3 regions of the Glaciimonas sp. GNP009 genome follow, and region 1 is predicted to be linked to each of the others. Evidence: predicted binding sites of a transcription regulator. Region 1 holds the regulator's gene; each other region holds the start of a gene.
What was found. The regulator sigma-54, encoded in region 1, starts transcription at its own class of promoters, with help from an activator protein. The targets are predictions, from matches to a motif close to TGGCANGNAANCTGCTTT.
Positions count from the first base shown of each region.

Region 1 (7,868 bases):
TATTGACGACGGCTTAAGGTCGGGACTGCTGACACTTGACCAGATGATGCAAATTGATTTTTTTGCACGTCATAATCGCGAGGTCGAAACGACTTTTCCCGGACTACGTGGACGCCGTGCGATCAACGAAACTGTGCGCCGCATGATTAATGCCTTGATCAACGATTTAATCAATACATCGCGTGAACGCATTAAAGCTGCTGCACCGCAGACGGTCGATGACGTGCGGGATGCGGCGCCACTGATTGCTTTCTCGGACCCAATGGCGCGTGAGGCCATTGCACTGAAACAGTTCTTGCGTGAAAATCTTTATCGCCATTATCTAGTCAATCGGATGACCAGCAAGGCCAGGCGGATTGTGGTGGAGTTATTTGACTGCTTTGTTAATGAACCGGCTTTGCTGCCGCCGGATTATCAGTTAATACAAGCTGTTACGCAGCCAGGGCTCCCTGATCCACAGGTTGATAGTGTCCAATTGCAAGCGCGTCAAGTCGCCGATTACATCGCGGGGATGACCGATCGTTATGCAATACGTGAACATCGCCGGTTGTTTCTGGTCGATGATGGACATTTATAATCTCCTTTGTTGAATCGCGTTACGTCATTGCGTGATGGCGCAGCAGATATCAATGCGATGATACATAGCAATATACGTTTTTATATCTGAACGTCTTATCGTACTTTCTGTCAATACATGTCGTCGCGTTATTCTCATACGAACATAAAAATGCACCGCTGTTTTTATTGAGTTGGATCAATGGCTGCATTGACAGGATGATCGGCGAAGTGATCAGCTGATGTTTCTTATATATTTTTGCGCGTGTTTTTGTTTGCTTTTTCGTCTTTATAAAAGGGACTTTACATGAAATTTATCTTTCAACCGGCATTACGTTTAGGTCTGGTGATCTCTTTAGTCTCTACCGCCGCGATGGCATTTTCTTTGGCGGATTTGAGCAATCAGGATGCCAACTCAGGACTGAAGGCGGCGCTCAATAAAGGCGCGGACGTTGCAGTTGCCAAGCTGGGCGTCGAAAACGGATTTTTAAATAACGATAAAGTAAAAATCGGATTGCCAGGGATGCTAGAGAAAGCACGACCGCTGCTTAAAATGACAGGGAAGGGCCAACAACTGGATGATCTGGTCGTGTCGATGAATCATGCCGCAGAGTCTGCCGTGCCATTGGCGAAGCCGTTGCTCCTGAATGCGGTGAAATCCATGTCGGTCACGGATGCGAAGAATATTCTGAGTGGCGGCGACACATCGGTAACCGATTTTTTCAGAGAGAAAACTGCCACCCCGTTAGGAGAAAAATTTCTCCCGATAGTAAAGAAAATCACCGACCGTAACGGTGTATCCACACAATACAATTCGACGATGGGATTGGTCAGTAAAACGGGTCTTGTGCCAGGTCAGGCGGCGACTGTTGAAGGCTATGTCACGCAGCGCACCTTGGATGGCTTGTTTTACATGATAGGGGAAGAGGAAAAAGCGATTCGACGTGATCCGATCGGTGCTGGCAGTGCAATTATCGGAAAAGTTTTTGGCGCATTAAAGCAATAGGCTGCGGCATACCATCGTCATGGTATTTTTGATGTGGACCGAATTGGGAAAGTTACGGGTCTGGCGACTTTATGAAAACTCTTTTGAGAGTGACGTTATAAAGCTTCTTGCTTAGTTATTTGTTTTGGCCGCTGTTTGAGGTGTACCCGGTTGCGTTCGAGACATTCGGCGATGCCTCCGAACACTGCTAAACGATGCAAAGTGTTACGAACATATTCGGGCAGGGCGTGTGTAAGTAATATAATTTTAAAATGACAAAGGGCGCATTAACTGCGCCCTTGCTCATTTGTCAGTATAGTATTTTTCAATTTATTTATTGAGCAATACTTACGTTGACCGCATTAGAGAACCCCGTCCATCACGTTGCTGCGATGGGCAAATCCTCAGGTAGATGCTTGATTGCCGAATGTTGATGATTCTGCAATTTGTCCTTATATTTAATCACTTGTCGATCGAGTTTGTCGATTAACAAATCGATGGCGGCGTAAAGGTCATGCGCAATGCTCTCGGCATGCAGGTCTTTGCCTTTAACGCGCAGATTAATTTCGGCTTTTTGACGCTTTTCTTTCTCTGTGATTTTGTCTACCGTCAGGATCACACTAATATCTATGACCTGATCGAAGTGGCGCTTGATACGCTCCAATTTGCTTAGCACGTGTTCGCGAATGGCGGGAGTTACGTCGAGGTGATGCCCACTAATTGTGAAATTCATACAGCGCTCCTATCAAGTGTGTCGTTGGCGGTTCGGACCGGGACGATTAATTCAGTGTTGAATCACCAATTTATTCATCAACCATAAATCAATCAGTCAGAACACAGCGACGTTTGTGCAAACAAGCAAACAGCTATAAAGATTTACGCAAATTGACCGGCGGAATTCGTAAAGCTTCGCGATATTTTGCGACGGTGCGACGGGCCACTACCATACCTTGTTCCGCGAGCATGTCGGCAATCTTGCTGTCAGAGAAAGGACTTTTAGAATCTTCCGCTCCTATCAGTTGTTTGATTAACGCCCGTATCGCCGTTGAGGAAGCCTCTCCACCTGCCTCTGTAGCAACATGGCTGCCAAAGAAATACTTTAATTCGAACATCCCGTGTGGGGTGAGCATGTATTTCTGAGTAGTTACACGTGAGATAGTACTCTCGTGTAATCCTAGTGTATCAGCTATTTCGCGCAACACAAGAGGTCGCATAGCAACCGCCCCATGTGAGAAAAAATTCCGTTGACGCTCAACAATTGCCTGCGCTACACGCAGTATGGTATCGAAGCGCTGACGCATATTTTTGATCAGCCACTTTGCCTCCTGTAGCTGCGAGTTAAGTGATCCCTCGCTCTTGCCCTGCTTGAGAATGTTGGCATAAAGAGCATTAACTCGAAGCCTTGGCATAACGTCATTGTTGAGCATTACCTGCCAACCATTTTTTGTTTTTCTGACAATTACATCTGGTACGACATAATCTGACGCACCGCCAGCAAAGGTCGCGCCGGGATGAGGATTACATTTTTTGATAATAATTTGTGCCTCGCGCAAATCTTCATCATCACACTCCAGCGCTTTTTTGATTTTATTAAAATCGCGCTGGGCAAATAAGGTCAGATAACCTTCAACGATTGTTAGTGCCAGTCGGCGTGTGACGAACGCTACTTTGGGAAATGCTTTGATTTGCAATGCGAGGCATTCTGACGCGTTGCGTGCTCCGACACCAGTTGGGTCGAAGCTTTGGACCATCTTCAAGGCCATCGACAATTCTTCTATCTCGATATCAAGTTGCTCTGGAAGACGTGCAAAAATATCGTCTAGTGATTCCTCCAGGTAGCCGTTTTCATCAAGCGCATCAATGATCAACTCGATCAATGCACGGTCGCGTTGCTGATCAACAGCTTCACGCATTTGTTTGAGCAAATGTTCGCGCAACGTCGATTCGCAGGCTTCTAATTGTGGTCGTGAATCCTCATCATCTGGGGCTTTGGAGGTTCGGGAAACGTCGTCAAAGCTCCATTCGCTGTCAGTATTGCCGTTCTCTTGATTGTTTTCGCCAGACTCGGGCGCTTCACCACCGCCCTCAGGCTCAGTTGGCGAGCTGCTTACTTCACTGTCACCTGGTGGCGCATCCATTGTTGAGGCACTGGTACTGATCGCCCCGTCGGCGAGTAATCGCACTGAATTGTCCAGGGGATCGTCGAGGCGTTCCAGTAACGGGTTATCCGAAAGGATATGTTCAAGTTCCTGATGTAACTCCAACGTAGACAATTGCAACAATCGAATCGATTGCTGCAATTGCGGGGTTAGCGCCAGATGCTGCGAGGTACGGAGTTGGAGAGATTGTTTCATGGGCGCTAGGGAATCCGTTGAATCCGTTACATGCGGAAATGTTCACCCAGATAAACTCGTCGCACTGATTCGTTGGCGATGATGTCGTCTGGACTGCCGCTGGCTAGCACGCTACCTTGGTTGATGATGTATGCCCGGTCACAAATGCCGAGCGTTTCGCGCACATTATGGTCGGTGATCAAGACACCGATGCCGCGCTCTTTAAGGAACCTGACGATACGTTGAATTTCGATAACGGCGATAGGATCAATACCGGCGAACGGCTCATCAAGAAGCACGAAGCGCGGATTGGTGGCTAAAGCACGGGCGATTTCAACTCGTCGTCGCTCTCCACCGGACAAAGATAATGCCTGATTTTCCCGCAATTTCTCAATTTGCAATTCTTGTAGCAGTGAATCGAGTTTGTCCGAGATTTCATCTTTGGTCAGTGCTTTGCCGTTTGGCCGCTGTAATTCAAGTACCGCACGAATATTGTCTTCGACCGTTAGCTTGCGAAAAACAGAGGCCTCTTGCGGCAGATAAGACAGGCCAAGCACCGCGCGTTGATGAATCGGTAAACGCGAGATGTCAACGCCATCTAAATCAATTGTTCCACCATCCGATGGCACCAGACCGACGATCATATAGAAAGAAGTCGTTTTTCCAGCGCCGTTAGGACCAAGCAAGCCGACGACCTCGCCGTTATTTACTTTCAAAGAGACATCGCGGACTACTTGGCGCGCGCCATAACTTTTTTGCAGCCCTTTAACGATCAAGGTGCTTAAATTTGTAGAGGTCATCTTATTTACTCTTCGGCTGGATGACTGCTTTGATGCGGCCCGCGCCAGGTTGACTATTGCCGGAAACATTGTTACTGACCGAGTAGAACTCCACGCGACTATCGTAAGAGATGAATTCGCCGTTTACAACATCGGTGACTTTGGTCCCTTGCAGACGTCGCATTTGCGCTTTCGAAAATAATTTAACGATTTCAGTTTTATCGTCGTACTCAATTCGCTCAGCTTCACCTTCGATCCATAAGTCAGGACCGCCGTCGCGCTTTTGGCGAAACGTGGCTAAGCCACCGGGAGGTGCGTATAAGGTGGCAAATTGATAGCCTGATGGGTCCGTCGTGACGACGACTTTGTTGGCTTTCATGATCAGCGTGCCGCGGGTCAGTATCACCTTGCCGGTGAATATCTTTACTTGTTTTACGTCGTCCAGCGTGAACTGGTCTGCGTCTACGTTGGATGGTTTATCTGCGTCAGCTTTTTCAGCATGGGCACCTGAAATACAAGTCAGTTGCAGCGCGAGTAGGGTTAAAAATAGAATACGTTTCATAAAAATCCTGAAAGGGGATACTGGCACTAAAAGCAACAATGGCTTCAATAGGATTATCCGGTAATCATGTGAGTTATTTAGTCTGCCGCGGTGTTGCGCGATAGGTGCCACGGACATTGTTTAATAGGCGTAATTGCATAGTCGCATTATTGGCATACATACCAACACCGGTCATTTTCGACTGATCGATCGTGATTTCGACCGCCTTGTTACTTGTCATAATGTCATCATCTGGCAATAGCTGAAGGTACTCGGACTGCAAATGAAGCTTTGACGACTTTGGCGTCGCTGAGCGGTCTGCGTTCACATTGCCGTACATATTCACTTTACTGTTGTTGTCTTCGATTTTGGCAGTATTGGAGCGCAAGGTCATCGGCGGTTGTTGTTTATCAAGGCTACGAATGACGGGAAGAATCACGTCAAATGAATCGTCGGCGGGATTGTGCGTCAGGCGTTGACCTGAGATGTTGTAGCGTGGCTGACCATTAAGTGCGAGTTGCACATAATTAAAATTTTCGACGTAATAATCAGGCGCAACACGCGGCGCACCCGGCAATAATTGCTCTGTATTTTTACGCATCACTTCCATGATCCAGAAACTACCGAGAGTGAGTGCCACACACACCGTCAGCAGCAGCATGAAGCGTAGGCGAAAAGTTGACCGCAGGTTTTTCATGCCGCCTCTATGACGCCGGTCAAATACTGTGCCAAAGCGGCGGCGTACTTGCCTTGCGCACGCAGAATTAAATCACAGACTTCACGCGCAGCGCCTTGCCCGCCGTTTGCCTGCGTAACATAGTGAACGCGCGATTTGACCTCCTGATGACCATTGGGGACACTGACAGCAAAACCGGTACGCGTCAAAATAGGCAGGTCAATGATGTCGTCGCCAATAAAACCGCAAACATCTGGGGTAAGGTTGGTATCGGCCAATAACGCGGCAAATGCGGTATTTTTGTTATGCGCGCCTTGATAGACGTGCGTAATGCCGAGATCGCTCACCCGACGGCTGACGATGGCTGAGCTGCGCGCACTGATAATGGCGGTGATAATCCCTGCTTGTTGGAGTAATTTGATGCCGAGTCCGTCGAGTACATTGAAACGTTTTATTGCCTCTCCGTCGGGACCAAACAATATGCCACCATCGGTCAACACGCCATCGACGTCAAAAATCATCATCTTGATTTGGGCGGCGCGCGCCATGACTTCTGCGGGTATGTTAATAGTATTGGGGGCGGCTACCATCAAATCACCTTGGCACGGGTCAAATCATGAATATGTAGCGCACCGACCAGTTTGCCATCGGCATCTGCCACCAGCAACTGGTTAATTCGGAACTCTTCCATGATTTGTACAGCATCAACTGCCAATTGGTCAGGGCCAACAGTACGCGGATTAGCATGCATCACGTCGGCAATTGTCAGCTTGGAAAAGTCCTGTACGTGTTCAATTAGGCGTCGCAGATCGCCGTCGGTGAATACGCCGACAGGGTGAAATTTATCGTCCACGATTGCCGTCATGGCAATACCTTTGTGTGTGATTTCGAGCAATGCTGCCGATAACGATACTTCTGCGGTGACCGCAGGAATATCGGCACCGCTGCGCATAACGTCACGCACGTGGGTCAGTAAGCGTCTGCCGAGCGCGCCGCCAGGATGGGAGCGAGCAAAATCTTCTTCACGAAAGCCACGCGCATCCAGCAATGCTACCGCCAGCGCGTCACCTAGCGCCAAGGTCGCGGTAGTACTTGCAGTTGGCGCAAGATTAAGGGTGCACGCCTCTTGGTCTACTTTGACGTTGAGATGAACTGTTGCTAACTGTGCAAGGGAAGAGTGGTCATTGCCGGTCATCGCAATTAGCGTCGCGCCCATGCGTTTAACGATCGGCACGATCGCCATTAACTCGGCGGTTTCGCCGGAGTTGGAAATAGCGATAAAAGCGTCATTTTCTGTCACCATCCCAAGATCGCCATGGGCGGCTTCGGCGGGATGAATGAATAAGGCCGGTGTGCCGGTCGATGCCAGCGTTGAGGCAATTTTTCGGGCTATATGACCGGACTTGCCGATACCAGAAACAACGACACGACCGGTACAGCTCAACAATAGTGCGACCGCTTGCGCAAAGGGAGCTTCAATGGCCCCCATTGCACTGTCGGCAGACATCCCGGCGCTGTCAGAAATGCGGTTTTTTAGCGCAATTATTGCATCCGCTTCGATTTGTAGCGTTTGACACGCGAGCTCAAGCGCTCGTTTGGCGTTAAAAGATTTTGGCAAGATTTTGGCATGGATTACACTCATCTCGAAAGTATAAACGAATTCCTAAAGCAAAAAACTTGCCAGTGTCATTATGGTGCAATTAATATCGACATATTGCACGGTGGTGTTGCGTACAGCGTCGGATAATCATTTTAATTATTAAATTAATTATTAAATTAATTATCAATCATGCAATTGTTGAGCAATAACTAAGCAAACATGTTTTCCACATCAGGATTGACGCATTTCTATGCGCTGTTACACAGTATTAGATGCTTATCCTGCCCATCGCAGGCTCGCCTAGCGGATGCCGGGTGAATACTTGATGAGCGAGATTGCGTAGCCAGCACGACAGCGCAATCAAACCATTAATGGTTGCATGCCCCACGATCAGCCCAC
Region 1 covers NZ_JBTGUV010000004.1:1,848,435-1,856,302, reverse strand. Annotated here, with positions in the region: gene ACXX82_RS09080 (deoxyguanosinetriphosphate triphosphohydrolase) at 1-577, shown strand, start outside; gene ACXX82_RS09075 (DUF4197 domain-containing protein) at 863-1,561, shown strand; gene hpf (ribosome hibernation-promoting factor, HPF/YfiA family) at 1,920-2,273, opposite strand; gene ACXX82_RS09065 (RNA polymerase factor sigma-54) at 2,407-3,894, opposite strand; gene lptB (LPS export ABC transporter ATP-binding protein) at 3,921-4,673, opposite strand; gene lptA (lipopolysaccharide transport periplasmic protein LptA) at 4,675-5,214, opposite strand; gene lptC (LPS export ABC transporter periplasmic protein LptC) at 5,288-5,890, opposite strand; gene ACXX82_RS09045 (KdsC family phosphatase) at 5,887-6,459, opposite strand; gene ACXX82_RS09040 (KpsF/GutQ family sugar-phosphate isomerase) at 6,459-7,511, opposite strand; gene ACXX82_RS09035 (S8 family peptidase) at 7,838-7,868, opposite strand, start outside.

Region 2 (7,868 bases), 1.3 Mb from region 1:
GAACTCGAACAGCCTCTTGGTGCGGTGCAGATGGGCCTGATTTACGTCAACCCGCAAGGGCCAAATGGCAACCCCGACCCACTCTTGGCCGCACGCGATATCCGCGAAACATTCGCCCGCATGGCCATGAATGACGAAGAAACAGTCGCGCTCTGCGCGGGCGGTCACACCTTCGGCAAATGCCATGGCGCAGCGTCAGAGGACCACGTCGGCCGCGAACCCGAAGGCGCCGAAATCGAAGAGCAAGGCTTAGGCTGGAAAAATTCCTTCGGTAGCGGCAAAGGCGTCGACACGTTCACCAGCGGTCTCGAAGGCGCATGGACTGCCACACCAACTACGTGGGACAACAGCTACTTTGACACTCTGTTCGGTTATGAATGGGAGCTGACCAAGAGCCCCGCCGGTGCCCACCAGTGGACTCCCAAGAATGGTGCGGGAGCCGGGACTGTACCGGATGCCCACGATTCAACGAAGCGGAATGCGCCATTTATGTTGACCACCGACCTCTCGTTGCGGATCGACCCTGCCTATGAAAAGATTTCTCGCCGCTTTCACCAGAATCCACAAGAATTCGCAGAAGTGTTTGCCAAGGCCTGGTACAAGCTGACCCATCGCGATATGGGCCCGGTCGCGCGTTACCTTGGTGCGCTTGTTCCGAAGGGACAGTTGCTGTGGCAAGACCCGCTTCCGTCAGTCGATCATGAATTGGTCGGTGAGCAGGACATTGCGGCACTGAAAGCTGCCGTCCTCGCATCAGGACTGTCCATCTCTCAACTGGTCACGACTGCCTGGGCGTCGGCGGCAACGTTCCGCGGAAGTGACAAGCGCGGCGGTGCCAACGGTGCGCGCATTCGCCTTGCGCCGCAGAAGGACTGGGAGGTGAATCAACCGGTTGAATTGGCCAAGGTGCTTCAGGCCCTGGAAGTAATCCAGAAGAATTTCAATGGCGCGCAATCGGGCGGCAAAAAGATTTCTCTCGCGGATTTAATCGTTTTGGGCGGCAGCGCTGCCGTTGAGGCAGCGGCAAAAAAGGGCGGCCACGACATCACGGTTCCCTTCTCGCCAGGGCGCACAGATGCTTCACAAGAGCAGACCGATGCGCACTCATTCGCGCCACTGGAACCAGTAGCAGATGGGTTTCGCAACTACCTCCGCAAGGGACTTGAAGGATCAGCGGCTGAACTACTGGTGGATCGGGCTAACTTGATGACGCTCAGTGCTCCCGAGATGACAGTACTGATCGGTGGCATGCGCGCGTTGAATACAAACTTCGGACAAACCAAGCACGGGGTGTTGACCAAACAGTCCGAAACATTGACCAATGATTTCTTCGTGAACTTGCTCGACATGAGCACGAAGTGGCAGAAGTCAACTACGTCTGAAGGCGTATTGGAAGGGCTTGATCGGGCAACAGGCGAACCCAAATGGACAGGTACGGTGGCTGATCTCGTGTTCGGCTCCAACTCCCAACTGCGCGCTATCGCCGAAGTGTATGCCAGCAGCGACGCGCAGCAAGCAATGGTGCATGACTTTGTTGCAGCCTGGACTAAGGTGATGAACCTGGATCGTTACGATCTTGCTTGATTGCAGATAAAAGTCCTGCGATTTCACTGACTAATCGCGCGATAGTTGGCTATGCAGCTATGATTAAAAAGCCCCGAAATTCGGGGCTTTTTTTGTGCGGTGGGAACAGAAAATTATACCGACTGTCGCTGAAAGAAGAGTAAAAGGACTCAACCGGTTGTGCTGAATCCTTTCATCTAAATTGCAAATTGCAATCGACTATACTTTACGACGACGGACAAATACTAAACCTGCTAACGCAACACCAAAAAGTGCGATCGAGCCTGGCTCGGGAACAGCGGTTCTTTCAGTGCCAAGCCACGAAACTATATTGTTAGCGAACGCTGCATCGTCTGCGCCGCTAGTACCGTCTGCACCAATAGAACCATTCTGCCAGTTAGTATCACCAATGAACAGAAGCTGTCCAAGGCCAACGTTATAAACGGCCGCCATACCATTTGCCGTTAGCAACGTCGGGCTCGCTTTCGTTGGATCGACAGCTGACCAGGTATTGAACTTTATATTTGTGACACCGGCCACCAATGCGTTGCTCCCTATAGTTGCATAAGTTCCGTTATCACCGCCGGTATGGATATCTGCAGCGCCAAATAATCCCAGAATGGAGGCTGTCGACACTGACCACGGCCCAGAATCAGAACGATCAGTCACATACACGGCACGCCCACCAGAGTTCAAAAAACTGAGCAGGTTGCTTTGTTCCGTGCCATTTAAAACATTTGTACCGCCATTCATCCATAGCCCAGTCGCAGAACTCACAGCGCTTGCACTGTTGAAATCTGTTAAAGCAACCGTGTCACCAGCTGCTGCAAAAAGGGCGTCAAAGCCCGAACCACCACCGAGGCCACCAAAACCACCAACACCCGAGCGATATCCAATAACGGATGCGCTGGCAGTGCCAACTAGCAGGACACTCATTAACGCCGCAGCTCCGAGTACTTCAAGCGTTCTTTTCAAAAAAATTTTCACTTTTCATTCCCTCAAAATATAAACTCAACTCCGAATAAATCCACGTCTTATCTTATTCAACGAGGATATTGGCTTCACATGCCGATATTCAGAAAAATAGGAAGAACTATGCCAAAACTCTGAGTACGGAGCGTTTTTTGGGTGATTCTCTTTAAGAATCATCTACTTATCTATAACCTCTACATCAGCGCGATTGAGATGTCTGGACAAGCCTGACGCCGAATGTAAAAAATTCCGACACGTTGTTCGTAGCGCCCTGCACGCCCTTCCCCGCTAAGTGATTGATCAATATATCAATGTCTTTAATCACCAGAACTGTCGATGACGCGCAACTAAGACGAATCCAAATACAACACGTCGTCATTTTTGCGAGATAAACACAGGATTGATTAAAGTCATGCCATCAAAATATAAGACATCGCAGCCAAAGCTTTACCGAAATTGTCAGGCCTTATAAAGACGCCATTGGATAAATAAGTCGATCAACGTACCGCCCTGCCGCCAAACAATCAAATCTTCGCAAAATCACACCAATGCTCTATACTGTTTTCGTCCCTACAAAAAAGGGAACGGGTTTAGCAGCCTGACTTATCCAAAGTGCACAAAAAAACGGCGCACTGCCGTTTTTTTGTGCACTCACCTTTGTTGCGCCTTTTTGGGGGGCAATGGTGGGGAGGCTTCGGCCTGCCGGTTGCTTTGGATACTGGTCTGCTAACCCTGCCATTTGCCGCCCACCCCGTTTAGCAGCGGGGCGCGGTTTCATCCTATCCAAGGAGTCCGCAATGTCTCGCACCACCACGTCTAACCTCGCCCACCCGCAATTCGTCACGGCGGCACAATCATGAGCAAGCCGCCAATCACGCCATCCGACGAAGCGGAATTTCCGGAGGCTTATCACAAGCCATTTTCATGGCTGCCTTCTCACCATCAAACAAATCCGCACGCGCAGTTTTTTGCCATGAAGGTGGACGTCTGCGAAGGTATCTCGACCTGTATTGATTTGGCGCATTCAAGCAATTCGGATAGAGATACCGATACGGCACCGACGCTCGATATCATTGCCACGGAGCGCTTGTTGCGGCTCGCGTTGATGTCATCGCAGATGCTCACGGAGATGGCTGCGCGTCGGATTGATGGAATGAGCGATCGTGCTAACGTGCCAGCGGCATCAGGCTCTCCCTTAGCTTCTTGATTTGACGCTCCGATCATAGTTGTGATCGGGGCGTTTTATTTACTGGCCATCACGCGATGGCGCTGACGTTTAGGCCGTGGGGTGCCTGCGCGTCCAGCACAGCCAGATCAAGTTAGTCTGAGCTTCAGAAATCATTCTGTACACAAACAAAAGGTCAGCAATGTCGCCGCCCTTTTGCGCAGCCGTCAAATAATTCTGCGGTGACCTCGTGGGTTAAACCCAAGCGATATATCTCAGAATATTAAACTTGTTGTTTAGGGTGTGGTATCGCTACTAGTTTCAAACAATTCACGTACCAGAAGTTTTGTGACTCGAGCATTCATATCGTCAGGTGAAGCGTCGCGCTTATGTCTCAATTCTGCTTGTTCAGCACCTGTTTTGGGTAAAGCTTTTGACATATGCTGAAGCCATGCGACAAATAGATCTGGCATCATGAATGCTTTAATTTTTTCATCAGCTGGCCCTTCGAACACTTTTTTTATAAAGCCCCTAAAGCGTTCATGACTAATATGCGTATTGACACCCTCAGGTAAATACTGACTGAAGCTGGATGGCAATACTTTCTGGAAATGCCTCAGAAAACTCCTTTTTGCGTGAGATAGTCCTTTCACATATCTCAGAAATGCGGCCGGCGAACTGAGTAACACGTCTGCTTGCCGACGTAGCCCGTTTTCTGAGCAGTACCCATATTTTGATCTGTCGCCAGTTAGATAAATTTCCTGTTTACCGTCGGGTATTGCTAAATGTGATATCTCATGTTGTAAGGTTTCCTGTAAGGCAGTGGGGTGATTGATTGGTGATAAAAATGTTGTAGTCGTTAGATAAAGCTCACCCCGTTTCAGGCCATTTTCGTGCGTGTAGGCTAAAACCTCGTCGGCAAAGAGTGCCGTTTCTTGAGGAATGCCTTCTATGTGTTTTTGCATGTTATATCGATACCGTATTCCCTCTGGGCTGACCAACGGCGAGATAATGCGTAATTTATCGATACGCACTGGGGCAGCGTAACCCTTAAATTTTGAGAGTATTCGTATGATTTCATCTTTGTACCCTGACGTTATCTTTTCCGGGGCAACGTGAAAATACGCAGCAACTTGCTCCCAAAATGATTCAGGCGCAATCTTTGACCAGTCCAGCAACTGTCCCGTAAGTTCATGGCTGTTGGCATATGCGGCGCTAATATCATCGGCAAAGTATGGTCCAAAAGTATGACGTATTTCGGACAAACCTTTCGCGCGTATCTCGAATGTCCAGCCCGCAGCCCTGGTAACCTCTGAGGTTAAAGGAGGACCAAATACCCTTTTCCATAAGCGCGTTGTGATTCTTTGTTGCGGTTTGACATAATTGATTTCGTATTCGTCACTTAACTGATTCAACGTGTTTACTTTTGTGTTGTAAATATCTTTCAGTTCACTAAAGGTCCGCTGGTTATTGCAAAGTCTTAGGCTCGACTCACAGATATCTTGCAACACCGCGGCCTGCCCTCCAAAATCATCATTGGGCTCACGTGCGAGCCGTAACTTCATTTCGTCCCAAAAATTCGTTAGGCTTAGTAACCGATCTTTTGGTATGCCATCACCTCCCCATTTAAACGTCTTCATTTCGTTGATTACCCTCGGCGACATTAATTTTTCCCCTTTATTCATTCTCGTGGTTAAAATGAAAAAAAGTTGTGTAATGTGCGGATTATTGTGAAACAATTTTCGAATTTTTTCAACGTCGCGACTCATTTCCAGTCGCAGTAACGGACGCTCATAATAAGGACGCGTTTCAACATCCATTGCAACAAGCTGGTTTATTGCCTTTGTACGCGCGGACTCTCGCGGTAGGGGGGCGATATTAAAGTTTAGCGCACTGCAACTTGCTTTGGGACCTTCGGGTGGCGCTCGCCTCGCCCTGCATTGTTTTTCTTCAAATTCACCAGCAGAAAGTTCTTCGAATGCATTTTTTCTGTCTGGGCCATAACGATATTGGGTCTTACCGCTCTTATCCTGAAAGCTGAGGACAAATTGATCAGGGTTAGAGTTATCAATGTACATCGTCGATGTTGACCAACCTTCTGGTAAGTTGAATCCTTGTTCCAAGGCTTCGTTAAAAGAGACAATAGTCTCAGGAAGACTGGTGACAGGGGTAATCAAATGATTATTTGTTACGTGCCAGTTAACGCCGTCATATTTCATATCAAGGCGTAAGTCTTTTGGAATACCTTCTCCCATAATACGACGCTCCCCGTCGGCTTTGATTTCCTTCTCCAGCAAATAGAATTCGCCTTTAAGCTGTATATACTCGCGGTCTCCTATGCTGTAGACACCGCGCTCTACCTGCTCCGGCGTATGATCAAAAAAACTCTGATACTCAACTTTGCGTACCCCGTTGAGACGTTTGTTGTCATACAGCATCTCAGCTATGCCTGCCGAAGATACGCGTTTTGGAAAGTTTTTTATGAACATCCACAAAATTTGTGGATCTTCATCGATCAAATGTCCATATCCCTGAAGCCATTGCTCAGTCTGCAATTCCAATTTTTCTTCCGATTCATTCCAGAGGTAACTCACTCTTTTTCCTGAATGATCTAACGCCATAACCAGATATATCGGCCCACCATCAGACTTCTGGATGAGCCCTTTGGGAGATAAGTTGTGCGGCACATTGAGGGTATTTCCCTGAACTGAAATTTTGTTCGGGAGCGCCTCGACTATGACGGGCGCGGTATCGAAAAATTCGGAAATACCAGTTCTAAAGTGTAAATCTTCAGGCTTTGTAGCGACGTGCGCGCGCTCCCCCGGTTTAATTTTTTCATCCGCCAGATCGGCCACTGGGCCTGTTTTTGGCATTTGCTCTGATAAATGCTTTTCGACCTGAGATGTCGCAAATTCGTCTGCACTTCCGTAGTTAAAAGCAGCTCGAACAGACGGTATAAGGTACTGCGCCTCGTTTATTTTAATCAATCCGGTGAAACAAAATAGTGCATCTGTTCCTATCGCCATTCCTTGTTCCGCTCGTCCCTCATCGGTTTTTGCGGGCAGCGCGATCATTTCAGCTGTATCAAGGATGGCGATCACGCAATTACCCTCTGGAATCAATCCAATAATGAATTTTCCAAGCGCATAAATATTAGAATGAAAGATTTCTTCAGTCCAGGTCTGAGGATGCGGTTGCGAGGGCGACGTCTGTGGAATTCTTTTATGAATTGCTGCGGGAAATATCTGTAATTCACTCACCACGAAGGCGATTTCGTCTAGATTTGTTGCAAAACCAAAGATCGAGGGAGCCTCGAAGCTGGTGTGATCGGAAGGAGGGAACCGAATGCCGCTTGTGAAGCTGGCATGATGCTTGTTCACATACTCCGTGACCCCACCAGCTTGCTGTATTTGCTCCGTAATTTTGGAAACAACGGGTGCCCCCCATGAGCGCTCTTCGGAAAACAAATAATAGTCGGAAGATACCGCGTCGTTTATCGATCCGGTTCGTATGATCAAGCCAGATGTTGCAGTAAATGCAGCTTTATAAGAGATATCAGCGTGTTGCGCGTCATATAAAATTACTCTTGGTAAAAACACTTCCAAATGAGCAACCTTACCTGAACGAATTAAATTATTACGATCGGTTATTGGCAATTGCGCCAAGCCAAAATTATATAAATTATATTTACTGAGTAAAAGTTCTTCTAACGCATTCTTCGATTGCTGTTTGTGAAGCACATTTTCAGTACTCCGATCATTAATAATCCACGAGAAATGCTCCCCCTTTTCCTGGACTGCCTGCATGAGCCGGATCTTTGGAAGTAAGGGTGTCATCAGAGAAGCTAGTCCGGATTTCATCCGCTCAACATGACTTCCAAGACGTTCATTTGGCGTATTTTTTGTAAGCGAATTACAGAAACGTATCAGTGCAGGCGCTGTTGTCAAAGGCCATGCCGCAGGAGACAAATCGATCAAACTATGCAGTCCCGCTTCACGCAGAGCGGCGGGAGTAAGAGCTGACCTGAATTTTGGTGGGAATTGATTAATAAAACCCGCGCCTATGCTCATTAATGTGCCATCGTAACTTAAGTAGGTCGTGTCACGAAAGTCCGGGTCATCAATATTAAGTTGCGCGCTGAGCAAAGGATCAATCGCACGCAATGCCG
Region 2 covers NZ_JBTGUV010000004.1:568,057-575,924, forward strand. Annotated here, with positions in the region: gene katG (catalase/peroxidase HPI) at 1-1,584, shown strand, start outside; gene ACXX82_RS03630 (PEP-CTERM sorting domain-containing protein) at 1,783-2,550, opposite strand; gene ACXX82_RS03635 (hypothetical protein) at 3,392-3,742, shown strand; gene ACXX82_RS03640 (hypothetical protein) at 3,997-7,868, opposite strand, start outside.
Region 2: the regulator sigma-54 is predicted to act here: its motif matches at 2,647-2,664, upstream of ACXX82_RS03630 (PEP-CTERM sorting domain-containing protein).

Region 3 (7,868 bases), 2.5 Mb from region 1:
TCTTCTGCGCGTACTGCGTAGCCGTCCATTTGGGTGTTGTCGGCTGGGGGGACGTTTAGTTGTGACGTTTGTGCACTTGCCAGGATGCGACCGTTGGCCGATAGCGTTGGGGTGATCTCTATGTCGGTTATTGGTTTTGCGGCGGTTAGTAGGAGATCTAGTGCAGCCGTTACGGTGAGCATTGGTGGTTTTTGCATCTAGTGTTGATCCGTTAATTTGGTTTTTGGATTATTTATTTTAGGTTGGGTTGATTGGGTGGGGCGGATGCAGTTCAGTTCAGTTCAGTTCAGTTCAGTTCAGTTCAGTTCAGTTCAGTTCAGTTCAGTTCGGTTCAGTTCAGTCGTCGTTAAATAATAAATTTTCTACTCCGTGGACGCTTGTCGGGGGTGGCCCGACAGCCAGTTACTTTTTCTTGCTTGGCTCGGCGCCCCCCGCCAAGAAAACGTAACCAAAAAGAAGGCGACCGCAACTGACGCTGCCCTGCGGGTTCCCAAGCATTTCAGCCGCCAGTCGGGTTGAAAGACCAACTCGCTACGCTCAAACATGTCTTCCAACAATTCCCGACTGACAGCTGAAATACTTGGCAGCGTCCATGACGGAGTACGTCAACTTCAACAGCAACTTCAAGAACAACGTCAAAGGTGGCTGCGCCTGCAACGTCAAGAACAACGTCAAAGGTGGCTGCGCCTGCAACGTCAAGAACAACGTCAAAGGTGGCTGCGCCTGCAACTTCAAGAACAACGTCAAAGGTGGCTGCGCCTGCAACTTCAAGAACAACGTCAAAGGTGGCTGCGCCTGCAACTTCAAGAACAACGTCAAAGGTGGCTGCGCCTGCAACTTCAAGAACAACGTCAAAGGTGACTGCACCTGCAACTTCAAGAACAACGTCAAAGGTGGCTGCGCCTGCAACGTCAAGAACAACGTCAAAGGTGGCTGCACCTGCAACTTCAAGAACAACGTCAAAGGTGGCTGCGCCTGCAACTTCAAGAACAACGTCAAAGGTGGCTGCACCTGCAACTTCAAGAACAACGTCAAAGGTGGCTGCGCCTGCAACTTCAAGAACAACGTCAAAGGTGGCTGCGCCTGCAACGTCAAAGGTGGCTACGCCTGCAGGTCAAAAACTACTATGTCATTAGAGTCAAAGCCAACTTCGTTTATCAATACTTACTACGACAAACCGTTTACCACCAAGGCTGCGGCTTTTGACGTTGACGTACTCCGTCATGGACGCTGCCAAGTATTTCAGCTGTCAGTCGGGAATTGTTGGAAGACATGTTTGAGCGTAGCGAGTTGGTCTTTCAACCCGACTGGCGGCTGAAATGCTTGGGAACCCGCAGGGCAGCGTCAGTTGCGGTCGCCTTCTTTTTGGTTACGTTTTCTTGGCGGGGCGCGCCGAGCCAAGCAAGAAAAAGTGACTGGCGGTCGGGCCACCCCCGACAAAGCCCCCACGGAGCAGTAACCGTATTAAGTAACGACGTCCAAACCCAAGCCCAAACTCAACCAAACCAAACCAAACCAAACATTCATTTACAACCCCGTATGCCCAGCAATATACCCCTTAACCACCCCAACATCCGCCGCCATCACATCAAACCGCTGCGGCAGCGCCTCAATATTCTCAAACCCATCAGGCCGCTCTGCATCTCGCCCCAAAGCCTCACGAATCGTTTCATTAAATTTCGCTGGCAACGCAGTCTCCAACACAATCATCGTCACACCCGGCGTCATGTAATCGCGTGCGACTTTCACGCCATCCGCAGTATGCGTATCAATAGTAATCCCATACCGCTTCTCAACATCTCGAATCGTATCCAAACGATCCTGATGCGTCGACTTGCCTGACTGGAAACCATACTCGGCAATTTTACGGAACTCATCGCCATCACTACCGGGATTGCCCGACAAATCAAAGCCACCCTGCGTCTCAACTTTATGAAACAACGCACTCAGACGCGCATGATCGCGACCCAGCAAATCATACACAAAACGTTCAAAATTCGACGCTTTGCTGATATCCATGCTCGGGCTGCTGGTGTGGTACGTTTCGGCTGATTTGCGAACGCGGTAAATACCGGTGCGGAAAAACTCGTCCAACACATCATTCTCATTGGTCGCAGCCACCAACTTATCAATTGGCAACCCCATCATGCGCGCAATATGTCCGGCGCAGATATTACCAAAATTACCTGAAGGCACGGTGAATGACACTTTTTGGTCGTTGCTGGTCGTGGCGCTCAAATAACCACGGAAGTAGTACACCACCTGCGCGACGACGCGTGCCCAGTTGATCGAATTAACGGTGCCGATTTTTTGCGCTGCTTTGAACGCGTGATCGTTAGACACGGCTTTGACCATATCCTGACAATCATCGAATACACCTTCGACTGCGATATTAAAAATATTCGGATCTTGCAGGCTAAACATTTGCGCAGACTGAAATGCGCTCATCTTTTTATGTGGTGACAGCATAAACACGCGGATGCCCTTTTTGCCACGCATTGCGTACTCAGCCGCGCTACCCGTATCACCCGACGTCGCGCCAAAAATATTCAACGCCGCATCGTCCTTGGCCAAGGTGTATTCAAACAGGTTACCCAGCAACTGCATCGCCATATCCTTGAACGCCAGCGTCGGTCCATTGGATAGCGCTTGCAGAACAAGTTTGCAGCCGTCGGTTTCTTCCAACACGCGCAAAGGCGTGATTTCTTCAGCATTTTCACCTGCACGACCGTTGCGATAGACCGCACCGGTATAGGTTTTATGCGTCAACGCCTTCAAATCCGCTTCCGGAATATCAGTCGCAAATTTCCGCAGCACCTCAAAAGCGAGGTCCGCGTATGACAATGTGCGCCAATGATTGAGCTCGGCAGCGCTCACCTGCGGATATTCTGCGGGCAAATATAGCCCACCGTCCGGTGCAAGACCGCCCAGCAAAATGTGCGAAAAAGATTGTGCCGTAGCGTGGCCGCGCGTGGAAACGTATTGCATAGGGTCTATGTAGTTGTATGTGCTAGCAAAAAATGCAGAGGGAGATTGGATGGCTAAGCGCATTAACAAGCCCCTTAACCAAATCCTCATCGATTGGGCAGTATTATAGCTGCCGATTAGGCATCACCGCTGAATCGCGCTTGAATTGACAATTGCTAACTATAATCACCGCTCAGGAGAATTAATAGCACTACGATACCGAATTTGGTCATCCCAATAGCCAAGAGAGCAACAATATCCGAGCATCGCCGATGCGTATAAGTAAAGAAAGTAGACTATTGATCAAATTACGCTCTGAAATGTAAAAAAGATGCCGAAGCATCTTTTTTTGACTTACGTTACAACTAAGCCTGTTAGCGGCAGGAAGCTGGAGCGTATTTAGCCAGCAATGTCCCAGCAGTAACAGTCAGCATGTTTTGAGCTGTTGCTGTTGCTTGAGTCGCAGATGCGCAACCCCAGTCAAGCGCGCCAGTCGTTCCCGCAGCTTGCGCTGCAGCCAGCTTGACTGAAGCACCGGCAGCGGCTGTGCGGACATATGGTCCCAATACAATCGTATTCGCTGCCGCACCCACACCCACTGATGCAGCATTATAAACAATCGTGATCTCTCCATTTGCAGCAATCTGAACCGAATTAACGTATTTGCTGTTCGCACCAGTAGCACCTGCTTGCGCATTCCAAGTTGCCCTTGCGGTCACCAGATCAGCGGCGGATGTTGCACCTTCGGTTGCAATGGCGAGCTTGGCACTTTCGGCCAATGCCAAACCTTCAGTAACCCGTGTACGGACGATGTAATCTTGATAAGCTGGCAATGCAATCGCAGCCAAAATACCGATAATCGCAACAACGATCATCAACTCAATCAGCGTGAAACCTTTTTGTGCTTTAGTCGACAAGCGACGAATAGACATATTCATGAAGTAAACTCCCTCTAGATTCAGTTGAACTTCTACAGACGATAGAGCATGGACCGTGCCAGCTCTGCTTTTCTGCTAACCGCCCTAGTAAAGGCCAAGGACAAGCGCGTTTTTTACTACGTAAGTATCGACAAAATTCGTCTGTTTCATCATTTTACATGACCAAAACCGTCACTTGACCCGTGCTTTCATTCCTAAAGATGGTAATTGCCTGATTCGCCACATAAATTGACAAGCGATTACATTCATAGCTTTTCGTCGGAAGAAAGTCTTGGACAAAAAATCAATTCCATTCAGGCTAGATGCTTTTACATTTCTCAAAAGAAAAATTTGCGCACTATCCACGGGTTTACTACGCTTTTGCCACATTTATAACGCGCACTCCACACTATCCTCCCTGCAACACGTCATCTGCACTGATACAATGCTGCTCTATCAGCAAGCCATGCACTCAGGCGTTGATGCCTTATTTGATCTCACTTTGATCTCACGTCTGCGCACAATGGCAAGCCACCCTTTTTTACGAATAAGTTGACCGCTATGACGCCGCCACTGTTACCTCTATCGCCGAACGAACACCTGAACGTAGCTGCCATGCCCGACGAACACCCAATGTCTGGAAGCTTATTTATGGTGGTCGCCCCGTCTGGTGCGGGCAAATCGACGCTGGTAAATGCGTTGCTGGCGCAAGAGCCCGCGATTAAGCTGTCGATTTCTTATACGACCCGACCGCCACGCACTAAAGAGAAAAACGGACGAGAATATCATTTCACTTCAGTGGAAGACTTCCGAGCGCGTCATAAGCAAGGTGAGTTTCTGGAATGGGCCGAAGTGCATGGCAACTATTACGGCACTTCCCGCCTGGCGATTGCCGAACAAATGCAAGCCGGAACGGACGTTTTGCTAGAAATCGACTGGCAAGGCGCGCAACAGGTTAAAAAGCAATTTCCCCACGTTGTTGGTATTTTTATCTTGCCGCCGTCCATCGCTGCGTTGGAAGATCGTCTCAAAAAACGCGGACAGGACGAGCCACAGGTGATAACCCGCAGAATTCTGGCCGCTGGCGGGGAAATCGCGCATGCGCCTGAGTCCGAATATGTTATTATCAACCAAGAATTTGCTACTGCTTTGTCGGAACTAACTGCTATTGTCAAAGCGACACGATGTCGCTTCGCGCAACAAGCAGTTCGTAACGCATCCTTATTTGCGCAACTTGGCATTCATGCCAACCTAAGTTGACACCACGTTAATCTTGACGACAACGACGCTCAAACGGCGTTGATGCAAGAGCGACAATGACCCTGTTTTTTCGGAGAACATATGGCCCGCATTACCATTGAAGATTGCATCAAGCACATCCCTAACCGTTTTCAATTGACTCTTTCCGCAACATACCGCGCACGTCAGCTTTTACAAGGTCACACACCTAAGGTTGATGCGAAAGACAAGCCAACTGTTATTGCCCTGCGTGAAATCGCTGCTGGCAAAGTTGGTATCGAAATGCTTAAGAAAGTGCCGGGTTAATCGTCCACGTACTGCGGCTGGTGTATAAATAGTATGAACCTGACTCCTCCAGATTCGACCTTACCATCAGCCGCTCCTGTAAAACGAGCTGTATTGCCTCGTGCTGTCAAAACTGCACCAACTGAAACATCCACTGATCAGCCAATGTCCAAAATCGGCGTTGCATCGATCACCCACCTGACTACCAAACTCGCTGAATACCTTAGCCCTTCCGAATTAAAGAAGGTCAAGGAAGCGTATCGCTTTTCAGATGAAATGCATCTGGGGCAGATGCGTAAATCAGGTGAACCCTACATTTCGCATCCAATTGCCGTCGCCGAAATTTGCGCCGATTGGAAGCTTGACGCGCAAGCGATCATGGCTGCACTTCTGCACGATGTAATGGAAGACCAGGACGTCAAAAAAGATGAGTTGATCGAACGCTTTGGCGCGCCGGTGGCTAGTCTGGTCGATGGTCTTTCCAAACTCGATAAAATTGAATTTCAAAGCCAAATCGAAGCACAAGCGGAAAATTTCCGCAAAATGTTATTGGCGATGGCGCGGGATGTCCGCGTAATTCTGATCAAGCTGGCGGATCGTCTGCACAATATGCGCACGCTCGGTGTCATGGTTCCAGAGAAAAAACGCCGTATCGCGCGCGAGACGATGGAAGTGTATGTACCGATTGCGCATCGGCTTGGTCTGAACAATATTTATCGCGAGTTGCAAGAACTGTCGTTTTCACATTTACACCCGCTGCGCCACCGCACGCTACAGAAAGCAGTCCGCGCAGCACGCGGAAATCGACGCGAAGTTGTCAGCAAAATTCTTGATTCGGTCAATACCACCTTGCTTGCTACGGGTATTCCGACGCAAATAGATGGCCGCGAAAAAACGCTTTACGGCATCTATCGCAAAATGCGGAATAAGCATCTGTCATTTTCCCAAGTGTTAGACGTGTACGGTTTCCGGATTGTCGTTGATACGTTCGCCAATTGCTACGTCGCGCTGGGTACATTGCACGCGCTGTACAAGCCGATGCCCGGCAAATTCAAGGATTACATTGCGATCCCTAAACTCAACGGTTATCAGTCGCTGCACACAACGCTGATTGGCCCTTACGGAACGCCGGTTGAGTTTCAGATCAGAACGCAAGATATGCATCGCGTGGCGGAGTCCGGCGTTGCTGCGCATTGGTTATACAAAGATGAAGATGGCGATTTAAGCGAGTTACAGCAACGTACGCATGCGTGGTTGCAGTCGCTGCTCGACATCCAGAAACAAACCGGCGACTCAGCTGAGTTTCTGGAACACGTCAAAGTCGACCTGTTCCCTGATTCTGTTTACGTGTTTACGCCAAAGTCGAAGATCATCGCATTGCCACGCGGCGCCACTGCACTCGATTTTGCCTATACGATTCATACCGACGTGGGCGATCAGACCGTTGCCGCCAAGATCAATCATGAACCCGCTCCGCTACGTTCAGAACTGCACAATGGCGATATCGTCGAAATCATCACCTCCAGCAGTTCACGCCCGAGTCCTAACTGGCTCAGCTTTGTTCGTACTGGCAAAGCGCGATCCGCGATCCGTCATCATCTGCGTACCAGCAATTTAAATGAGTCGATTGATCTCGGTAAGCGCCTGTTATCGCAAGCGCTGGCAACACTCAATCTGAACCCCGCCTTGGCGCCAGTCGTGGTTGAACGACTGCTCAACGAATCCAGCGCGAATTCAATGGAAGAGATTTATGCCGATATCGGGGTCGGCAAACGCATGGCAGCTCTGGTCGCTCGGCACATCATGGGATTGCTGGAAAACCAGCCAATTTCGTTGCCGTTATTAGACATGGAAGGCTTAGCGATACCGCTCAAAGCCGAACCGGTGGTCATCACTGGCAGCGAAGGTGTATCGATTCAATTATCGGCTTGTTGCCTGCCTATTCCGGGTGACATGCTCATCGGCCAACTCAAGCGCGATCAGGGCTTGGTAGTACATACCGAAGATTGCAATGTAGCGAAACGTCAACGCAGTAAAGATCCAGAGCGATGGATTGAAGTACGTTGGGCGCATGACTTAAACCGACGTTTTGATTGTCGCGTAAAAGTACTGGTACATAACGGCAAAGGGATTTTGGCAAGAGTCGCGGCTGACATCGGTGAGTCCGACGCCAACATCACATACGTCAATATGGATGACGATAAAGATTTACTGATGACGCAACTGGTCTTTACTATCCAGATCGAAGACCGCGTTCATCTGGCGCGTCTGATGCGCAACGTCCGTAGAATTCATGGCGTTACCCGCATTTTACGGGATCGAAGTTAACTCCGTCGACATGCTTTTTAGAGCAACGTGTTGACGCTAACACCCGCTATTCATTTTCTACTAATCTGAATTGCCGCGATCTGACGCTACTGCAACGACTCCTTGAATCGTGCCGGCAACGCCAGCTCCACG
Region 3 covers NZ_JBTGUV010000004.1:4,348,299-4,356,166, reverse strand. Annotated here, with positions in the region: gene ACXX82_RS20120 (molybdopterin molybdotransferase MoeA) at 1-197, opposite strand, end outside; gene ACXX82_RS20115 (hypothetical protein) at 538-1,095, opposite strand; gene thrC (threonine synthase) at 1,528-2,988, opposite strand; gene ACXX82_RS20105 (pilin) at 3,342-3,899, opposite strand; gene gmk (guanylate kinase) at 4,500-5,144, shown strand; gene rpoZ (DNA-directed RNA polymerase subunit omega) at 5,226-5,429, shown strand; gene ACXX82_RS20090 (RelA/SpoT family protein) at 5,463-7,736, shown strand; gene ACXX82_RS20085 (DUF1178 family protein) at 7,823-7,868, opposite strand, start outside.
Region 3: the regulator sigma-54 is predicted to act here: its motif matches at 3,949-3,966, upstream of ACXX82_RS20105 (pilin).